DNA from 3 places in the Lysinibacillus sp. NPDC092081 genome. Region 3 is predicted to be linked to each of the others. Evidence: predicted binding sites of a transcription regulator. Region 3 holds the regulator's gene; each other region holds the start of a gene.

Region 1 (7,300 bases), on a different contig from region 3:
CAGGATAGTTAAAGAAAGGGATTTTTTACTTCATATTAGTACCAAGTCATAGTAATAAGTGATATAATTTTAAAAACTATAGAAATGAGGGTGAACTTTTATGATTAAATCTAAAGCACGTATTACTGCAATAGGCTCTTATGTTCCTGAAAGAAGATTAACAAATGATGATTTAGAAAAAATGGTCGAAACGAATGACGAATGGATTGTCCAACGTACGGGTATTAAAGAACGAAGTGTTGCAAATGAAAATGAATTTACAAGCGATATAAGTTATAAAGCTGTAAAGAATTTGATGGAACGTTATGACAAATCAGTTGATGATGTTGATATGATTATCGTTTGCACACTTACTCCTGATTTTAAAACTCCAAGTGTTGCTTCGTATATCCAAGCAAAATTAGGTATTAGGAATACTGGAGCGATGGATTTAAACGTTGCTTGTGCAGGATTTACATATGGATTATATGTGGCAAACGGATTAATTACTTCGGGCTTAAACAAGAAGGTTTTGGTTATTGGAGCTGAAACGCTATCTAAAGTAACCGATTATACAGATAGAACAACCTGCATCCTTTTTGGAGATGGTGGAGGGGCAGTTCTTGTTGAATATGATGAAAAACAACCGAGTTTTATTTCATCACATTTATGTTCAGAAGGCGAGAAAGGAAATAGTTTATATAGTACCAATTTATCTAACACAATGAATGGAAAAGATTTGGTCGGAAATGGTTGCATTGTTCAAAATGGGCGGGAGGTTTATAAGTGGGCGGTTACAACTGTGCCAAAAGGAATACAATCCGTTATGAAAAACACTTCAATTGAGTTGAAAAATGTCGATTGGTTTGTTCCTCACAGTGCAAATTTAAGGATGATTGAGTCTATATGCGAAAAAAGTGGTTTTCCAATAGAGCGAACTCTATATAGCTTAGTCAATTACGGAAATACATCTGCAGCTTCAATCGCTTTATCTTTAGATATAGCGGTACGAGAAGGTAAAATAAAAAATGGAAATAAGATTTTATTATTTGGTTTTGGTGGTGGCTTGGCACAGGCAGGATTACTTATAGAATGGACTATTTAGCTAACAAGATTTTTAATGTAAGTAAGAAAATCTTATTAAACGGGTGCTATTCTCCAAGAAGAGGATTGGCTTTTTCTTATTGAAGTTACGGAGCAGGATAGTTTAAGAGTGTTGTTTAACTTGTGTTCAATAATCGGGCCATTTAATTGAATAACACATTAAAAGAAAATAGATGTTTAAGTAGATTTATGAAAGCTTGTGAAGATGTACTTAAGTCAACGATCAGGTTTCTTGAAGTAGGAAAAAGTAATACTAACCATTAATAGTAGGTGTTAGAATAAATTAAGTAATCGCGTTAATTAATATTTAAGAGGTGTTTTTATGAAGTTAGATGAATTTACAATTGGAGATGTGTTCGAAACTAAACCATACAAATTAACAAAAGAGGATATTATGAGGTTTGCAGGTGAGTTCGACCCCCAATATATGCATTTAGATGAGGAAAAAGCAAATCAGGGAATATTTAATGGAATTATTGCTTCTGGGATACATACACTAGCTATTTCATTTAAGCTATGGGTTGAAGAAGGTAAATATGGTGAGGATGTTATTGCAGGAACAAGAATGAATAATATTAGATTTATAAAGCCGGTGTATCCAGATGATGAACTACATATCATTGTAAAGGTTATAGATAAGAAAGCAACAATGAATGAAACGGGTATCCTAACGGTATTGTTATCTACTTTCAATGATAAGGAAGAAAAAGTTTTTGAGGGCGAATTATCTGCATTGATAAAGCGATGAAGGTTATTTTAAAGTATTGAACACCACCAGTTAATAGTAATTCAATTAAAGGGGACAATTCTTAAGAGGAATTGTCCCTTTTTCAATAAAATAAAAGAAGAAGGTTGGATTAGTGGTTGGATATGGTTATTGTAGAAAGAATTACATCAAGTAAAATTAAGCCATAGTCATTACTTTTAAACTATTTTTGAACATTGCGATTTATGTTGATGATTTTGGTACCTCTCCAACTGCTGTAATATGGTAGCGACTTCTGGCTTTATATGGCATGGTTACGTATAGCTCTACTTGCAATTATTAATTTAAACTCTGGAATTAAGTTATTTAGTAAATAGAGAAAATTATCGTTATTCTTATGAAGACTTATTCCATTATCGGGCGCGATTATGGAATAAGTGCCTCTTTTTCTTCTTCAACTAACGGAGCAGGATAGTTGAAGAAGATCTTTCGACGAAAAGGGCATTCCTGGTAGTACAGAAATGCCCTTTTTTACTGTTTTGTTAGAATTTAAAATCTAGAATCATCTTACTGGTTTCACCTGTAAACTTATAGTTATAAGACCCTTTCAAGCTTTCTAAGTCACCGGTAGCTTTGATGATTGTTGCTGGAGAATCTAGATTTCCTTTATCAAATATTCCTTGCTCTATAGCTGTAAATGTCCCCTGTTTTCCCTTGTAAGTTCCTTCAAAATGCAGAAATCCGGAAATTTTAGCAGTGGCTAAGTGACTATCATCTATATTAGATTCAACATAATATAACAAATATTCAACAAAAGCTTTTCCTGTTAATTCACCCTCTAAATCATATTCGACATGGGCAATATTAATAGGGAATTCTTTTCTAGTGTCATCTACTGGCTTTTCATCCCATCTGCTTACTGTAAATGTTACCTCCATGGTAAATCTCCCTTCATTATTAAATAGTAATTCACCTCCAGTATAATATACAAAAAGTACCATTATCAACAGTAGAATAGGATTACTTTTATTAATTTTTCTTTACTAACTTTGTGAAATATTGCACTTAAAGTAACGAGGGCTTTAGTTAAATTTTCGATTCGCGAAATATCAAAAATAAAAAGACAGAATTTATTCTACACGTTTTGAGTAAATCTGCCTTTTTGTTTTAGAGAAAACAGCCCTTGATAAAAAGTAGGCTTATATAAATTTTTAATCAAACTATATTAAAAGTACACCAACGTTCTGATTTACAAGAGAAAGATTATTTTTTGTATACAGGATTCCTGTCAAGAAAATCATCTATTTCTTCCTTCAAGGTATAAACCTGAGTGAAGTAAAGATGACCTACCAAAATACCTTTAGATTTCCATTTCTCCATTTCATTATAATGTAAAGTTACAAAATACTCATACAATTTTTCCCTTCCAATTCCTTGTTTTTCAGCCATCTCTGCAATAGAAAGACCTTTTTTCCAATATACGTCATACTCTTTAGCAGTTAAACCCAATAGTTTATAAATTTCATCATATTTATATTGAAATTGGTAAACCACTTCACCTTCACTTGTAGCTATTTCATCTAAATGACTATCTTTTGCTTGAGCAATTTTGGGGGAATTCGAACAAATAGAAATTAAAAACAAGGATAAAACTGTTTTTATAAGGAGCTTCAAAATAACACCTCCTCCATTTTTGATTTTAACTATGTTTTATTTTGTGGGGTTTTCAAAATTTTATGCCGTTCACTAAATCTTATGAAAAGAATATATTTGAGTGACTCTGCTGTTTTAAAAACTGTTGTTATTTAACTAACGGGGCAGTTTAGTTGATTAAGCTAACGAATTTTAAAGGAGAGTAGAAATTGAGTATGAATCAATTATATTTATCTTTAAATAAAGCAGGTTTGATGTTTAAGGGGAATTCATAACAGGGAGAGGTTGATTTCATTCATCTTGAAACTGACGAGAATGGAACAACAAATTCAGTGGATGTAAATACATTTGAAACGCTTTTTGGGGATGTAAAAGGGAATCCAAGCTACGAGGCATTGTCGGGTTCTCATACTTTTAAATGGGAAGATACGCAAACACTATGACAGCAGAGGAAATGAGTTATCAAATATTTTAACAAGTGGAAAGAGCAAGGGTTGTTTAACTAACGAGAGCGGTAGGTTAATAAGAAAAGGGCTTGCGTGTATGATTGAATCTCATATATGCAAGTCCTTTTGTTATGCTTTCTCAATCACTCCAGTAGCTTAACACAAGACTTTGTAGCTCCCATCAAGCAATCTGTGTCAATGAATTTAGTTATGAAAGGTTCGAGGAGTGTCAAGAAAGGATTTATTAAACATAAAAAAGAAAAGATGACTTTTATAGTTACCTTTTCACTTGTAAGTAGCAATTTAGTTATTGAATATTTGTTCGTAACGGTGGAAGAATGCCACTGTGTGCGCTCTTGCTAGAGAATCATTTGGTTTAAACTCTTCATTTGTTTTAGTAGTTGTTAAACCATTATCACGAAGGAATTTAATAGCTTCTGACTGAGATACAGTCTTACCATAATGCATTGAAGCTAAGATACGAGCGAAGTTACCCCGTGTGATATCCTTACCTGCAATGGCTTGTTTGGATGCTGTGTTTGCACCTAGAACTGGTAGAGAGTATTTTGTAGCCAGTTGGTAGTTTACGTCTCCATACCATGAAGTATTAGCTATCGTTGAAGCTAGTTCTGATGGTTTGAAGTAACGTAATAGGATAGATAACATTTGGTTTTCCGTTAAGTTAGTGTACGGTTTAAGTAAGTTTTCGTACTTACCTGTTGATGGGTTTTTCACGTTTGGGTATCCACTGATGATACCGATGTTGACTGCCCACTTAAAATCCTCAGCCCAGTATTGGTTTGCATTGTAATCAGCAAACTTTGATACATCAACGTTGCCCGTTGTGGGCGGTGTTACTGGAGGTGTTGAAGCTGAGTAGTTTAAATAACTTGATGCTACATACCCCTCTGTCCCGTCACTTCTTTTCACAGGATACCAAACAAAATGGTTTTTCTTCGTTGATACTTTTTCATATTCAAAAGGACCCGTAATGGTAATAATTTCACCTTCACGTAAAGTACCCAAAGAAGGACTATCCGTAGTAGGTCTTGTCCTAAATGTTACATTAGTTATTGCACTAACTTTTTGATTTGTTTCAAAAAAATACTTAGATTTTGTTAATGGTAAATCAAAATCATAGTTCATCGTTGAAAATTTAATATTTTCCCTGCTGTTAGAGTCATATTGAAAATGTTCACGTGAAAAAGGCAGCTCTGTTAAGTCTATTAATTCCAATTTCTTGATAATTTGGAGAATTCTTTCTTGATAGGCATTTGCATTTCTTTCACCAGTTGCTTGGACAAAAGGACTATTTACTGGCTTAGTACCGTTATAAGCCATGATAGCGAAGTACCAATGTTCCAGTACATCTCTTTCCCCACCGTTGATGCTAGGTAAATCCTTCCGCTTAAACATATTATCTAGAGTCTCTACACCAGCTTGAATATTATAGACAATATCGCTTTTTAGTCTATCTTGATTGTAGCCGGCTTGATTTGTAATTTGCATAATGCCAATCCCCTTATCAGCTGTCACAATCGCTTCACCATTCACATCGAAATGACGCCAATTTCCACTTTCACCTTCCGCAATTGCCTTCACAATTTCAGGAGGAACATCATAAATCAGTGCTGTTTCGGTTAACAAACAGTTCATTGTGGAAAAATCAGGGTTTACTTTCGATGCCGAATTATAATCACATGTATTTGCAATATTACTAGCTAATACATTTTTATCTATATTTATAGATAGAGAGAGGGCACCAATGGCAATAACACTAATCAATGGTTTCAATATCTTTTTCATATCTGAATATTACACTTCCTTTCATATTTTCTAAAGTTAAAAGATTCAGATATATGTTATCATAAACCCAATATTTGGGATAGTGGTAATATTCAATGTTTCTTTCATTTAACAGGATTGAGTGATAAATGGTAGCCCTAACATATATTGTTTAATATTGATTCGGTTTCGACTTTTAAACTGTACCCTATAAGATAGACACTTTGAAAAAAGTCTATCCTATAGGGTACTTTTGTTTATAATGAGAAAAAAGATGTCGGAGCGGAATAAATGACGAAAAGATTATTTACTAAAAAAGAGCAAGAACAACTAAAATGTAATCCTAATGTCCAGGCTATTAGTGATAAAGCGATTACTTATACTGAGGAATTTAAACGCCATTTTATTGCAGAAAATGAAAAAGGAAAACTCCCAAGAACGATTTTTGAAGAGGCTGGTTTAGATGTTGAACTTATTGGTTTGAAGCGCATTAGTTCAGCGGGAAAGCGTTGGCGTGCAGCTTATCGTACAACTGGAGTAGCTGGTCTACAAGATACACGTAAAACGAATTCAGGTCGTCCATCAGAACGGGAATTAAGTTTAGAAGAAAAAATTGCACGATTAGAAGCGAAAAATAGATTATTACAAGCGGAGAATGAACTTTTAAAAAAGCTCGATCTACTCGAAAGGCAGATGTTAAAGAAGAAATAACAATCGCAACGGAACTAAAGTTTGAATTAATCAGTAAAACGATTCAAAAATATAAACTAAAACGTTTAGTAAGCTATCTAAGTGAAATCATGGGCGTATCACGTTCAGGTTACTATAATTATTTCACAGAGAAATCAATGCAAAAGCGTGCAGCATATGAATTAGCAGATGAAGCAACCAAAGAAATCATTTTAAAAGCGTATCATTTCCGAGGACGTAGAAAAGGTGCACGTCAAATTAAAATGACGTTAGAAAATCAATATGGAATTACATATAACTTAAAACGTATTCGCCGCATTATGAGAAATTTGAGATTATATGCCCAATTCGAAAAGCGAATCCGGCACGTAGAATGGCCAAAGCAACAAAAGAACATCGTACATGTCCAAATGAATTACAGTGTAACTTTAAACAAGGTGTAGCAGGAAAAGTATTATTAACAGATATCACGTATTTGACGTATGGAAACGGCAAACGTGCTTATTTATCAACGATTAAGGGCGCTGAGACAAACGAAATTTTAGCGTATGAAGTATCTGCTTCATTAAGTATGGATATCGCGCTTAATACTCTTCGTAAATTGAAGCGAAATCACCACCATTTAACGAAAGATGCATTTATTCATTCAGATCAAGGATTCCATTATACGAATCCAAAATTCCAGAAACTTGTGAAGGAAATGGGACTAGGGCAATCTATGTCACGTCGAGGAAACTGTTGGGATAACGCCCCTCAAGAATCCTTCTTCGGTCATTTTAAAGATGAAACCAATCTGAAAGCGTGCGAAACATTGGAAGAAGTAAAACGAGAAGTGAAAAGTTATATGATGTATTACAACCATTATCGAGGGCAATGGAACTTGAAAAAGCTGCCGCCTGCAAAATACGAGGGCACTGAAAAAGTCCAATAAATATCG
Region 2 (7,300 bases), on a different contig from region 3:
CCCCAATCTAAACTAATTCTATAGTAAGTATTGTAATTCAAATTGGTACTTTACCCTTTATTTTACCATCATAGCCCAATTTTACCCTATCGCCAATATGAAATGTTGCATCTGGATTCTTCGCAAGATTTACAATTACTACCTTTTTAGGTACATAAACTATTGCACTTGGGCATTTATCTCCTCAATTGCACCTGTAAAAGTTATTTTTACTTTATTAAAAAAAAGAATCCATTTTGAAAAGATTGATCAAAATGGATTCTGATTTATGTTTTGTTTTTCCATAGATATGAAAACCTTTGCTATACCGCGATTTAGAGGATGGTAAATGTAAACTAATTAATACTTATCAATGACTGATTAAACTTGATTGACTCTTCCCACTGGGGAAAATGACTTGAATTTTCGAACCAAATGAGTTTTTTTGGCGTTTTTATTGTGTGATAGTAATCCTCTACTAATGACGAAGAAACATGCTGATCATGACGCCCCTCAAAAAAAGTAATAGGGACATCGAAACTCTTGTATTCACTAAAATCTATTTCCATGAGCTCTTGCCACAAATATTGAATAGATTGTAGACTCCCTTTTTCGCGATTGATTAAATCTTTAAATGTGTACTTTGATGAAAAAATGAAATCCCTTACCAATTGGTTGTAATTACTTTTTCCATATAAAGAATGTCTGTATCGAACCACTAATTTAGTAACAAATAATAAATCGATTAACCAATCTTTTTGAGTCAATGAAAGGTCAATATTTTTCAATCGCTGAACTATCTTTTTTTGATTCCGTTCTTGACTTTCTTTCAGAACAAAATCATATTGACACTTCAACCCTTCTTTCATGTTAACTACTTGACCACATCCAAAATAACTATGTACTAGCTGTGGATATTTTTTAATGAAAATTAAGCCTAGTACACTTCCCCACGAATGCCCTAAAAGGTAAACTTTTTCTTGTTTAAACGTTTCTAATAAATAATAAATTAAACTGTGTAGGTCCTCTATGTATGTTTCAATAACTATTTGTTCCTCTTCAGAAAATTTATAGTAGGATTTTCCAGACCCTCTTTGTTCCCAGACTACAACATTAAACGTTTTTCCAAGTTCTGAGTTATATTTATAAATCAGTGGTAAAGCGGCATCACCTGGACCACCATGCAAATACACTAAAAGAGGCAGATTGTTATCTTCACCAAAAATAGAAATAAATTGTTTGGAAGAGCCTATTTTTATATATTTGGACACTTGAGTTTTCATTTTCTTCTCCTACCTTACTATCTATGATATATCTACCTTGGATAGAGCCGTTAAGAAAGCTTACTACTGTCTTTATCTCATTAAATAAGAACCACATACTATATCGGATAAAAAAGGGTTTATTTAACAACAAATATAATTAATTACCATAAAAAACCCAATGATTTGTTATATCGATGAGTTCGCTTTACGTAATGTTAGCAATTATGCAGTCGTTAATTTTGTCATCTCCAGCTTTTGATGAGCGTTTTCAATTATTGTCAGTTTACCTCTATAGTGATTTAACAAAATAACTTGCTAAAAATGAAAAACCCGATTATCAACTATATGATAATCGGGTAGTAGTTAAATAGTTTACTATTATAAAAGTTCTTTACGTAATTCAGCAGCTGATTTTGGTGATAACAGACCGAATGGGATATCGAATACTGTTTTAGCACCTTTGTCACCAGCTTGGTTTAAGCGATGTGCTGCACGAGCAAATGCTACTAGAACGCTAGACGTGAAGTTTGGATTACTTTCAAGCTTTAATGAGAATTCAAGAATTTGTTTTTCGTTAGCGCCGCTTTCACCACTGCGAATAACGAATCCACCGTGTGGCATGCCTGTATGGTTAGCTTTAAATTCTTCTTCAGAAATAAAGTTTACTGTTGTGTCATACTCGTCAAAATAGTTTGGCATCGTCACAATTTCTTGTTCAACTTTTGCAGCATCTGCACCTGCCTCAAGAACAACCCAGCATTCACGTGCATGTTTTTCACGCGTTGTCAGCTCAGGATTTTCACCGTTTCGCACACGGTCAACAGCTTCTTTAATTGGTAATGTGTATTGTACAGCATTGTTAACACCTTCGATGCGACGAATAGCATCTGAGTGACCTTGACTTAAACCGTCTCCCCAGAAAGTATAAGTTGTGCCTACTGGTAGAACTGTCTCCCCAAGTATACGATTTAATGAGAACAAACCTGGATCCCAACCAACTGAAATGACTGATACTTTACCAGATTTTTGTGCTTCTGCATCTACAGCCTCGAAGAACTCAGGAATTTTCGCATGTGTATCAAAGCTGTCAATTGTATTAAACCATTGTGCAAAGTGTGGTCCTTGCTCAGGTAAATCTGTTGCTGAGCCACCACATAAAATCATTACATCAATGTCATTTTGGAATTTTTCAGCATCATCCACTAAATATACGCTTGCATTACTTGCAATGTTTACAGTTGAAGGATCGCGACGTGTGAATACCGCTACTAATTCCATATCTGGATTTTGCGAGATAGCATACTCTACTCCGCGCCCTAAATTTCCATAACCTACAATACCTACTCGAATTGCACTCATTAAAAATTCCTCCTCACGATTACGTGACTCTGTAAAACCTTTCACGTTAAATCTAATTACAATAATACGTTTTGTTAGGAAAATTCACAATAGTTTGAGTACGTGTTTTTCTCTTGAAATTATACAAATTTTCTATGATTTTTATTCGTTAATGGCATGAATGCGGTTACATATTACTAATCTAATGAAATCACTAACCTTTAAGTTTTCGTTAAAGCCTTGTAAATGAAGACTATTCCGACCGCATGTCTTGTACAATAAAACTAACGACAAAGGGGGCATGTTGAATGAAAAGTAATTGTTATTCACCTAGCACAACATTGGAACAAGGAGAATTACTTGCTTGTCCATTCCAAAATGCACAAAAATCTGCTAAAACTCACATTGAAGCTGAGGCAAAGCACAAAAAATTTTCACCTAACAAACATCAATGTATAAGGGTTTTACCTTTTGGCGTTATAGACGAAACCCTAAATATCTCCGTAGAAAACCAACGAGTCGATGAGGTTAACTTCTACCATAGCGGCAAGGAAATCGCCCGCTGGTTGATTAAAAAAAGTGAATACAATAAGCTGTAGTATCCCTCAAAGTATCTCCTGTGCCAATTCGGAAAGACGCTTTTCATTGATAATGTGATAGCCATTCTTTCTCTTTTCTAAAATTTTTTCTTCGCAAAATTGTGCCAGTACATATAACAAATGCCTATAAGAAACCCCTAAATATTCGCAGATTTCCGTATGCTTTTCTTTATAGATTCCTTGATCTGACGAAAATTGAATAAATGCAGCAAGTCGATTTTCAAGTGGAAATGCTTGATTTTGTGTATATTTTGACGTCATTTTGAACGCCTTTTCCCCTAAAAACACACAAAGTTTACGTAAAAATAATACATCCGTGAGTAACTTTTCTTTGCAGGACTGTGTAATCGAAAAACAAATCGTCTCGGTTACTGCCTGAATCCCCTTCGTATATCTTGCCTCATTAAGCAACTCAATTTCACCCATAAAAAGTGGTGCTTCCAAGTAATCGATAAGCGAGACCTTACCATTTTTATGTGTCATATATAACTTCGCTTTTCCTTCAATCATGTAATATAGAGTATCCGGGAATGACCCTTCTTGAAAAATCCATTCACCTTTGTCAAACTTACATATTTCTAGAAATAGATCAATTTCAAAAGAAAAAAAACCATCTATTGGATATTTATCAAGATAGTATGAACGTTCCTCAGCTGTAAGAATATGCATTATTTTACTCTCTCCTTCAAAACAATGTGAGATATCTCACATTATTGTACCGATGAACGTGCTATTATTCAACTTAGTTAAATTGGAGGTACGGAAAATTTATGAACAATCAACGATGGCTTTCTCAAAATTTCTTTGCATTTTTCTTTACATGGGGTATTTTCTTACCTTACTGGACTGGTTGGCTTGTAGATGCCAAACATCTTACTGTCTCACAGGCTAGCGTCATAATGGGCTGCGGTCTTTTAGCACGAGCAACTTCAAATCTATTTTTATTCCCGACTCTTGCAAAATATGTAAATAACAAACGACTAACTACAATTCTGGCAATAGGTGCCCTAATCACAACTTTATTTTACATACCAAGCACGAGCTTTATCTCGCTTCTTATCGTTACCCTGTTATTTAGCGTTTTTTATCCAGCTCTGCTCCCTGCCGTTGAAAGTAGTGCAGCTACGCTCGTACAGCATGGAAATGTACACTATGGTAAAAGCCGCTCCTACGGTTCCCTTGGCTTTGTCATTGCAGTATTAATCATTAGTATGCTAACAGGTGCATTTGGCAATGAGGTGATCTTTTGGAGTATGGTGATCGGCCTAATCGGTATGCTGTTGATGCAGCAAATGGCTACACCAAAAGAGTTACTCGTTATACCGACGAAAGAACAACGGGCAAAATCATTGTCGATGAAAACATTATGGACTATTAAAGGCTTCCCTATTGTTTTATTAATCGTTATCCTATTGCAAGGCGCACACGCTTCTTATTACAGCTACGGCTATATTTATTTAGGTGATTTACATGTTGATCCATTCTATATGGGGATGATTATAAACATCGCCGTTCTTTGCGAAATTTTATACTTTATGAAGGCAGATACACTATTTAAAAAATGGCGCTCATCTTCCTTATTACTTTTAGCTGCAAGTGGTTCTTCGTTACGTTGGCTACTCATTTACTTATTCCCTAATGTTTGGGTATTTATCGCTTCTCAAACATTGCATGCATTTTCTTTTGCTCTCGCGCATTTCGCTTTTATTAGCTATTTAACAAAAACATTGCCGAAGGAGCAAATTCCAAATGCACAAGGACTTTACTCTGCATTAGCAATGGGATTAAGTACAGCGATCCTTACATTTTTAGGCGGCTATTTATACGATATTTCACCTGGACTATCATTTGCAGCAATGCTTATTTGTACTGTTCCAGCAATCGGTATTCTGCTTGCTACTAGAAATAAATATCAATATTAAAAACAAGCAGGTGGGAAAGATAAGATCTTTTATCTTTCCTACCTGCTTTTCTATATGCTCACCTTGGATAATAAGAAAATCCAGGATATTTTACAACCGGCCACTTTTCCTTTCTTAGTACGTTAAGAAGTTCTGGACCAACATTTAAATTGCTTTGTACTAGCTCAGATGGAGTAAGGGCCATCCATTGATTTAACGAAACATCCTGAAATCTATCACTTTTAAACATTTCAAGGAACCATAATGTCTCAGTACCGGTATTTTCAATATAGTGACCATTTGCAAACGGCACGTATCCCACATCTCCAGCACGATAATCGAATGTTCTCGCCACACCATTAGCTGCAAATACTGTCATACGCCCTTTTCCTTGTAGGTAATATTGCCATTCGTCATTATTCGGGTGCCAATGCAACTCTCTCATAGCACCAGGCTTAATCTCGACAAGTGCTGCGGCGATATTTTTAGAAATAGGAAAGTTTGTCGAATCCACAATTCTGACACTGCCACCAGGAGTTTTAATAGGAGTTTGGGCAAGCAGGCTATGTTTGAAGGTTTGGGGGACTGTACCGTATGGGGATTGTACTTTTTGTGTGTCTAGAGGTCCCGGAACCTTATCTTGATAAATATAGACCTGTTCTTTCGGGATATGTTTAAAAGCGCTAATCGGAACACCAAAATTGGAGGACAGCACATCTTTAGGAGTATGAGCAAACCAATCAGATATCGAAAATGTACTAAGATCTGAGAAATGCCCATCGTCAAACACCAGTAAAAATTCACAGCCATCTTCAAGACCCTGGATGGAGTGAGGAATTCCTGGTGGAAAATACCACAAATCCCCCGGTCCTACATCGGCAATAAAATTACGCCCATTTTGATCGACCGCTGTAATACGTGCATGACCAAGAAGCATATACGACCATTCTGCTTGTTGATGCCAATGCAGTTCACGTACCCCACCTGGTGTCAAACTCATATTGACACCTGCCAATGTAGTGGCAATTGGCAAATCACGAGCAGTAACTTCTCGAGACCAACCGCCATTTTTTAATACCATATGCGTATCAGAAAAAGAGAATTTTAAATTTGGTACAAGTCCAGCATCTGTTTTAGGAGGGACAAGCATATCTGGGTTTTCCAGATCTCTCATAATATCTCTCGGCCCTTTATCCACCCACCCCGCCCCATCTTTCCGAATAGGCTGTGGAACATAAGAATAGCCCTCTGGCATGTTCTCCAATGATTCACCTCTTCATAAAGAAATCGTTATATAATATATATGGATTCTTTACTTGGATTATTCTTTTCTCGAAAGCTTGCGCCCGAAAAGAACCGTTAAGTTGGATCTTTCATACCCATAGTAATCGCTAACCGTTTAACTTGGTGGCTCTTTCAATGTTTAGTAATAGCCTTTGTCATTTTGAAAATCTTTTTTTCACCATATTTACAGTTGGAATGTTATTAAACTCCTTTACATATATTTACTTCGGGATAGCTTACATTTTGCATCGCCCCAAACGTCATTGCAGTTTGCTATCCCATCATTATTTTAATTTCCCTCATATATTATTCAGTAGTATCCAAATTCCGCATTCATTTATGAAATAAACAAATGTAAGTTGATTCTCTTTTAAATCTGAGCTATAGCGTATACACGCTGCGGCTTTTATAAAGAAAAAATGAGGTGTTGAGCCGATGAATGGAGTATCTATTCCTGCGTTACTAAAGGCTGTCTTTATTTTCGTCAGTGGCATATTCAACAAATTTTAGTTTTAAAAAAGTTAGTGAAAAAATTAAAAAAATATATAAATTAAATTTTAGAGCGATTAGCTTTTATCTTAGGGTGACAACCTTCAAACGTATGTAAATAAATGAGGCTGGGACAAAAGTGTTTCAGCCAACAAAAATACCGAACTATCCAATGAAACGCTCATGAAGTGTTTCGGAATAGTTCGGTTTTTCTATTTATCGTGTTTTGTTAATTTAGAGATTATTCGGCTTTATGAAGGAACCATTTAGTTATGTCCCAGCCTCATTTTTTATGATTCTTTTCGTAACGATTGTTGTTTTATCTTGTCTTACCCAACTAACGGGGCAGTTTAAGATCAATTTATAACTCAACCTCGGTAACTTCATTATTATTTTTATTACCATTGCCATTGCCATTGCCATTGCCATTGCCATTACCATTGCC
Region 3 (7,300 bases):
TAGAGAATGGCACTACTATTCCTTATGAGTTTATCGTCAATAATCCTGGCTATAAGAGACCCGCTTATGAAGAATATTGGCATAGCTCAATCGGTCGGTGGAGCTATATTCCAACTAGAATTCATTATGCACTGCATCGACTATTTACGAATTACGATGTTGCTCTTTCTGACTGGTACGACTTTGAACAAAATATGGGGTTCACGATTCCAATGTTTCAAAATAAAACTGATTTAGATTTATATATTGTCGCGTTCCAATCTGATATTAAAGCAGTTTATACGTTGGGGAATCAGGTAGTCGTTGTTGGAAATTCAAGAAGAACCGGTGTTCAAGTGATTACTATAAAAACAAGCGCTATACATCCCACAAATACCGACGAATCTTTACTTGTGCAATTATCAACTCAAGGAGGAGAAGAAATGGATTATGCTCTTATCTCTTATATTTCTCCTGATTTTAGGTTGAAGCAAAAAGAATAACTCTAAAGCTACTTTTTCGGAGTTTTCTATTAGCGGGTTTGCTACTCATTATCAGCAATTGTTGGGCTTTTATCAGCGGTTGTTGGAGGTTTATCAGCGATTGTCCATATTCTATCAGCGATACACTGAAAAATACTCACAAGAGCAAAAAACCACTTCTCAAATTTTGAGAAGTGGTTTTTATTTGGCTGGAGCCGTAGATTACATCATTCCGCCCATACCGCCCATACCAGACATATCTGGCATTGCTGAAGCTGGTTCTGGGATGTCTGCTACAACTGCTTCTGTTGTTAAGAAAAGAGCAGCTACAGATGCTGCGTTTTGTAGAGCTGAGCGAGTTACTTTCGCTGGGTCTACTACGCCCGCTTCCATCATGTTTACCCATTCGCCTGTTGCAGCGTTGAAGCCTACACCGATTTCTTCGCGTTTTAGGCGATCCACGATAATTGAGCCTTCAAGACCAGCGTTGTTTGCGATTTGACGAACTGGCTCTTCTAAAGCACGTAGAACAATTTTCACACCAGTTGCTACGTCGCCTTCTTCTGTATCTGCAACTTTTTCAACTGCTGCATATACGTTAAGAAGTGCCGTACCACCACCTGATACAATACCTTCTTCAACTGCTGCGCGAGTTGAGTTAAGAGCATCTTCAATGCGTAGTTTACGTTCTTTTAGTTCAGTTTCTGTTGCAGCACCAACTTTGATTACTGCTACACCGCCTGCTAATTTTGCAAGGCGTTCTTGTAATTTTTCTTTATCGAATTCTGAAGTTGTTTCAGCAAGCTGCGCACGGATTTGACCAATACGGCCTTCGATTGCATCTGCACCGCCAACACCTTCTACGATTGTTGTATTGTCTTTTGTAACAACAACTTTCGCAGCGCGACCAAGTGATGTAATATCAGCTGATTTAAGGTCTAAGCCTAATTCTTCTGTAATTACTTGACCACCTGATAAAATTGCGATATCTTCAAGCATTGCTTTACGACGATCGCCAAATCCTGGAGCTTTAACCGCTACAGCATTGAATGTACCACGAAGTTTGTTCACTACAAGTGTTGCAAGAGCTTCACCTTCAACATCTTCAGCGATGATTAATAGTGGACGACCTTGTTGTACCACTTGTTCTAATAATGGTAATACTTCTTGGATGTTTGTAATTTTTTTATCAGTAATTAAAATGTATGGGTTATCTAATACCGCTTCCATTTTATCTGTATCTGTCACCATATAGTGTGATGCATAACCACGGTCGAATTGCATACCTTCAACTACATCAAGCTCAGTTGTGAAGCCTTTAGATTCTTCAATTGTAATAACGCCATCGTTACCCACACGTTCCATTGCTTCTGCAATTAATTGCCCTACTTCATCATCAGCAGCAGAGATTGCCGCAACCTGTGCGATTTCCTCTTTGTTGCTTACTGGGCGAGAAATAGCGTGTAATTCTGTAAGGGCTGCTGCAACTGCTTTGTCGATCCCTTTACGAATACCTACAGGGTTTGCACCAGCTGTTACGTTTTTCAAGCCTTCACGAATAATTGCTTGCGCTAATACTGTTGCAGTTGTTGTACCGTCACCAGCGATTTCGTTTGTTTTAGAAGCAACTTCTGCTACTAATTTTGCCCCCATGTTTTCGTATGGGTTTTCTAGCTCGATTTCTTTTGCAATTGTTACACCATCATTTGTAATAAGCGGTGAACCGAATTTTTTTTCTAAAACTACGTTACGACCTTTAGGCCCTAAAGTAATTTTTACTGCGTTTGCTAATTTATCTACACCTTGTAGCATTAATGCACGTGCTTCTTCTGAGAATTTAATATCTTTTGCCATTTGAATTTACCCTCCTGAAATGGAATATTCGTTAAGCTTCATCAATATATTTATAGAAATTTCGCCATACTGTCATTGCCATCTATCTATTTGTTTATCTAAGACAATCACTAAAGGCATTTACTTTAAAAGTATTAACTTATTCAATAATTGCAAGAATATCGCTTTCGCGTAAAATTAGGTATTCATTACCTTCATATTTAACTTCTGTACCAGAGTATTTAGAGAAAATAATGCGGTCGTCAACTTTTAGGTCAAGCTCTACACGTTGTCCGTTCTCTAAAATGCGACCCATCCCAACTGCTACAACTTTACCTTCTTGCGGTTTTTCTTTTGCAGAGTCTGGCAGTACAATACCGAATGCAGATTTTTCTTCTACCTCGATTAGTTCGATTACAATACGATCTCCTAGTGGTCTTAACAAGTGAAACAACCTCCTATTAATTAAATATATGTTTGAAAGTCTATTAGCACTCTATCTAGTCGAGTGCTAACACAATTATTATGATAATCAATCACACTTTTTTTTGCAAGTCAGAACTTCGAAAAATTTTGTTTTCTTTCCATATTCCTCTACAATAGAAAGGTAGCATAAAGAATGGAAAGGATTTTGACTGTGAACAATTCTCAAAAAATAAATAAACATAAAAAAACAGCCCTTTATGTTTTACTGATCTATATCCTCATGCAAATATCAGGTAGATGGCTGGCACAACCGTTTCACAAATTTGTTATGAGTACCACCGGTTTACCTAGTGAGCAAGCTGCTCCGCTTACGCAAGGCTGGTATATCGCACTTAGCTTTGCCATTGCGTTAATTCTAAGCTTAGTCATAACATCTCGCGATAAAGCTTTTTGGGATATTTATCAAGGAAAGAAAGAAACTATACCACTATCAATTATGTGGGGAATCATAGGTTTCTTCTTAGTTTTCATCGGCCAAATGATTGGCGCAGCTATCGAAATGGCTGTATTCGGTATCCAAGGTGGATCACAAAACACAGCCGATATTGTAGCTATTGCAAAAGGCGCTCCTATTGCGATATTAGCAATTGTCGTATTTGGACCAATATTAGAAGAGTTCGTCTTCCGCCGTGTTATTTTTGGATCGCTTGTCCAAACAACTAATTTCTGGATAGCCGGTATAGTAAGTGCCATTTTCTTTGCACTTATTCATTTCGACTTCTCTCATATCTTGCTTTATACAATCTGTGGATTGATTTTTGCCTTCTTATATCACAAAACAAAACGCATTTGGACATCTATTATCGCCCATGTCATGCTGAATGGTTTTGTGACACTTGTACAATTGTATGCAGAACCATTGCAAAAGTTTCTTGAACAACTAGAAAAAATGCAATAAAAATCAGCGAGTTTTTCTTCCCACTGATTTTTAGTTGAATGTAAGTATATGTATTACGACGAAAAAGCTCGATGCTACTAATATGCATCGAGCTTCTATTTTTTATTGATTTAATTCTTCGATTTGACGCCGCTGTTGTTCAAGTGCGTCTTCAATCTGTCGTTTTTGCTCAGCTTCTTGTTCTTCCTTTAAACGTAACTCTTCTGATTTTAAGTATTTACGATAGCCTATCCTAGCAACCCAAATACTAAATTCATAGAGCATAAACATCGGCACTGTTACGATTAAGTGACTCATTAAATCAGGAGGTGTAATCATAGCCGCTATCACAAAAAGTGCAAAATAGGCGTACTTTCTGTTTATTGCCATTATTTTTGGATTTAAAATTCCAAGACGAGCAAAAAATAAAAGTATAATCGGTAATTGGAATATAAATCCAAAAGGCAAGGTTATTTGAAATAAAAATGAAAAGTATTCATTAATTCCAATAGTTAACTGCACCCCGAGGCGAGCAGATAACTCAATCATAAAGTTTAATACATACGGAAATAAAATAAAGTAAGAAAAAACAATTCCAGATACAAATAATATAAAAGTGAATGGTATATAACTTAATGTGACTTTACGTTCTTTTTCATATAATCCTGGTGAAATAAATGCCCATAGCTGATATAAAATAATCGGAGAAGTCAACAAAAAAGCAATATAAAGAATCATTTGAAAATAAATTTTAATAGAATCTGTGATCCTGAAAGCGTTTAACGAGAAGCTTTGTGCTGTTTCACTACTTTGTAAAAAATGAATAAGCGGCTCCGATAAAAAAAACGCCCCAACAATCGCAATAACAAAGAAAACGACTGCAAAGTAAAGTCGTTTCCTTAATTCTTCTATATGCTCAATGACAGTTTGATCGTTTGTATTCATATTAGGAAGACATCCTTCAGTTACTTATCATCGTGTTCGATGACTTTCTTTTTATCATCGTGTTCGATGACTTTCTTCTTATCATTATCTTCATCGTCTACTAACCCTTTAGTAGCATTTTTAAACTCACGAAGTGTAGAACCCATAGCTTTCCCTAACTCTGGTAACTTTTTAGGACCAAAAATTAAGATTGCTACAATTCCGATAATGACCATGCTCATAGGACCGATACCCATTTCAGCCACCTCCTCTTATATATGATTCATTTTAACTCATATATGATTATTTGGCTAACTAATAATATGTGAAATTTTTTCGTCACTTTCGCATTTTACTTCATACCTATTTTACAGAAACTGTGAGAGCTATACTTTAAATTATGTACAATTATCACTCTTCCTGATTACGAATTAAATAAATAAGTGCCTGCAACTCTACCGACAAATCGATTGTTAAAAGTTGCATTTTATCTGGTACCGTAATACGCTCTGGCGTAAAGTTCAAAATCCCTTTTGCATTCATTGCCACTAATCTATCAGCCATTTTCTGTGCAGAGCGTGGTGAAACTGTTAAAATTGCAAGCTCCGCTCCATATTCTGCATACTTTTCTTCCAATAAATCCGGATGAAAAACTGGAATATTGCTAATCATCTTCCCTTCTTTTGGGGCCTTTGAATCAAATGCCACAACGATATGGGTATTATGATTTTTTTGGAAATTGTATTTTAATAAAGCACTACCTAAATTCCCTACCCCAATTAACGCTACTTTTGTCGCTTCATGTTGATCGAGCGTTTGGCTAAAAAACTGTAAGAGATGCTGCACATCATAGCCATATCCCTTTTTCCCAAGAGCACCAAAATAAGAAAAATCACGGCGAATAGTTGCAGAATCAATTTTCATCGCTTCACTCAGTTCTTTCGACGAAATGCGTTCCATGCCTTCTTGTGCAAAGTTTTGGATAAATCGATAGTAAAGAGGAAGTCTTTTCGTAGTGGCTTGTGGAATTTTTAATTCTTGTTTCAAACTTTTTCCTCCTTATAGAGTATCAAATCTATTTATGATACACGCTTAATTAACTATTTCTCAGTTTATAATATTCACTGTAGTATTTCCCTTTAGTTAATGGCGCTTTTACGCCACTAACTAAAGAGAAATCGTTTCAATCTTACATGACAGCTTGGAATAAGTAAAGCACCGACATTGCATGCAAATCGTACATCTATTACACTAAGGAAGAATTGAGGTGTCGAGAATGATTGTTTTACAAGTCAATCAACTATATAAATCCTTCCTTGCAGATGAAATTTTGAGTGGCGTAAAATTAGAGGTTCAACATCGTGACCGCGTTGCATTAGTAGGTCGTAACGGTGCTGGTAAGTCCACTTTACTTAAAATAATTGCTGGTCAACTGTCATATGACTCTGGCGATATTATTATCCCTAAAGGTATACAAATTGGATATTTGGAGCAGCATGCTGGATTAAACTCAACATTGTCGATTTGGGATGAAATGATGACAATTTTTGAGCCGCTTATTGCCCAAGAACAAGCACTCCGATCATTAGAACAACAAATGGCCGACCCAGCTGTTTATGAAAATCCTACTTTATATGCAAAAATAATGTCTGAATACGATCATTTGCAGCATAATTTTAAGGATGCGGGTGGCTATCAATTTGAATCTGATACACGTTCTGTACTTCATGGCATGCAGTTTTATCCTGAGGATTACGAAAAGCCAATTAGCTCACTATCAGGGGGACAACGAACTCGGTTAGCACTTGCTAAGCTTCTGTTAAGTAAACCTGACCTATTAATACTCGATGAACCTACTAACCATTTAGATATTGAAACCCTCTCTTGGTTGGAATCATATTTAAAAGGCTATGAAGGGGCTATTCTAATTGTTTCTCATGACCGCTACTTCTTAGACCAGGTTGTTTCCATTGTCTACGAAGTTTCTCGTCATCGCGTCACAAAATATACAGGCAATTATAGTGCCTATCTAGATGAAAAAGCGAAAAATTATGAGCGTGATTTGAAGGTTTATGAACGACAGCAAGATGAGAAGGCCAAGCTTGAAGAATTTGTTCAAAAAAACATTGCTCGTGCTTCTACTACTAAAATGGCACAAAGTCGTCGAAAAATGCTTGAACGAACAGAATGGCTGGAATCCCCTGAGGGTGATGAAAAGTCAGCAAGCTTCGGTTTTACAATTGAACGTCAAAGTGGTAACGATGTATTATCTATTGATGACTTAGCTATAGGTTATAGTGATAAGAAAATATCAAGCGGCATCACATTACGCACTTTCCGAGAAGACCGCATTGCACTTGTTGGACCCAATGGTGTTGGTAAATCAACTTTATTAAAAACCATCGTCAAAGATTTACCACCACTCTCCGGAGAGATTCGCTATGGTACAAATGTTCAAATTGGTTATTATGACCAAGAGCAGGCAAAGCTGTCGAGCAATAAAAGTGTTCTAAAAGAGCTATGGGATGAATGGCCATTAATGAATGAAAAAGATATTCGCTCGGTACTAGGCCGTTTCTTATTCAGTGGAGTAGATGTAGATAAAATCGTGTCGTCTTTATCTGGTGGCGAAAAGGCTAGACTTGCATTAGCTAAGTTAATGATGCAAAAGGCCAATCTCTTAATTCTCGATGAGCCTACCAACCACTTAGACTTGGAT

What was found. The regulator Rex, encoded in region 3, represses fermentation and respiration genes when NADH is low (regulators of the CRP and FNR family bind a similar motif). The targets are predictions, from matches to a motif close to TTGTGAAATATTTCACAA.
Region 1: ACIQLB_RS20670 (DUF3224 domain-containing protein) is a predicted target of Rex. The motif match lies at 2,839-2,856, and genes of this name have one in related genera.
Region 2: yeiL (transcriptional regulator YeiL) is a predicted target of Rex. The motif match lies at 3,875-3,892, and genes of this name have one in related genera.

What each region holds. Positions count from the first base shown of each region.
Region 1 is NZ_JBIVRU010000020.1:34,447-41,746, forward strand. It holds gene ACIQLB_RS20660 (ketoacyl-ACP synthase III) at 101-1,084, shown strand; gene ACIQLB_RS20665 (MaoC family dehydratase) at 1,406-1,831, shown strand; gene ACIQLB_RS20670 (DUF3224 domain-containing protein) at 2,332-2,727, opposite strand; gene ACIQLB_RS20675 (hypothetical protein) at 3,053-3,463, opposite strand; gene ACIQLB_RS20680 (SH3 domain-containing protein) at 4,192-5,694, opposite strand; partial or broken gene ACIQLB_RS20685 (IS3 family transposase) at 5,965-7,294, shown strand.
Region 2 is NZ_JBIVRU010000004.1:41,670-48,969, reverse strand. It holds gene ACIQLB_RS09255 (alpha/beta fold hydrolase) at 336-1,262, opposite strand; gene ACIQLB_RS09250 (diaminopimelate dehydrogenase) at 1,623-2,603, opposite strand; gene ACIQLB_RS09245 (hypothetical protein) at 2,891-3,181, shown strand; gene yeiL (transcriptional regulator YeiL) at 3,188-3,850, opposite strand; gene ACIQLB_RS09235 (MFS transporter) at 3,952-5,103, shown strand; gene ACIQLB_RS09230 (oxalate decarboxylase family bicupin) at 5,162-6,337, opposite strand; gene ACIQLB_RS09225 (S8 family serine peptidase) at 7,217-7,300, opposite strand, start outside.
Region 3 is NZ_JBIVRU010000019.1:5,139-12,438, reverse strand. It holds gene ACIQLB_RS20195 (hypothetical protein) at 1-482, shown strand, start outside; gene groL (chaperonin GroEL) at 684-2,315, opposite strand; gene groES (co-chaperone GroES) at 2,455-2,739, opposite strand; gene ACIQLB_RS20180 (CPBP family intramembrane glutamic endopeptidase) at 2,914-3,678, shown strand; gene tatC (twin-arginine translocase subunit TatC) at 3,781-4,602, opposite strand; gene ACIQLB_RS20170 (twin-arginine translocase TatA/TatE family subunit) at 4,623-4,838, opposite strand; gene ACIQLB_RS20165 (redox-sensing transcriptional repressor Rex) at 4,993-5,628, opposite strand; gene ACIQLB_RS20160 (ABC transporter ATP-binding protein) at 5,858-7,300, shown strand, end outside.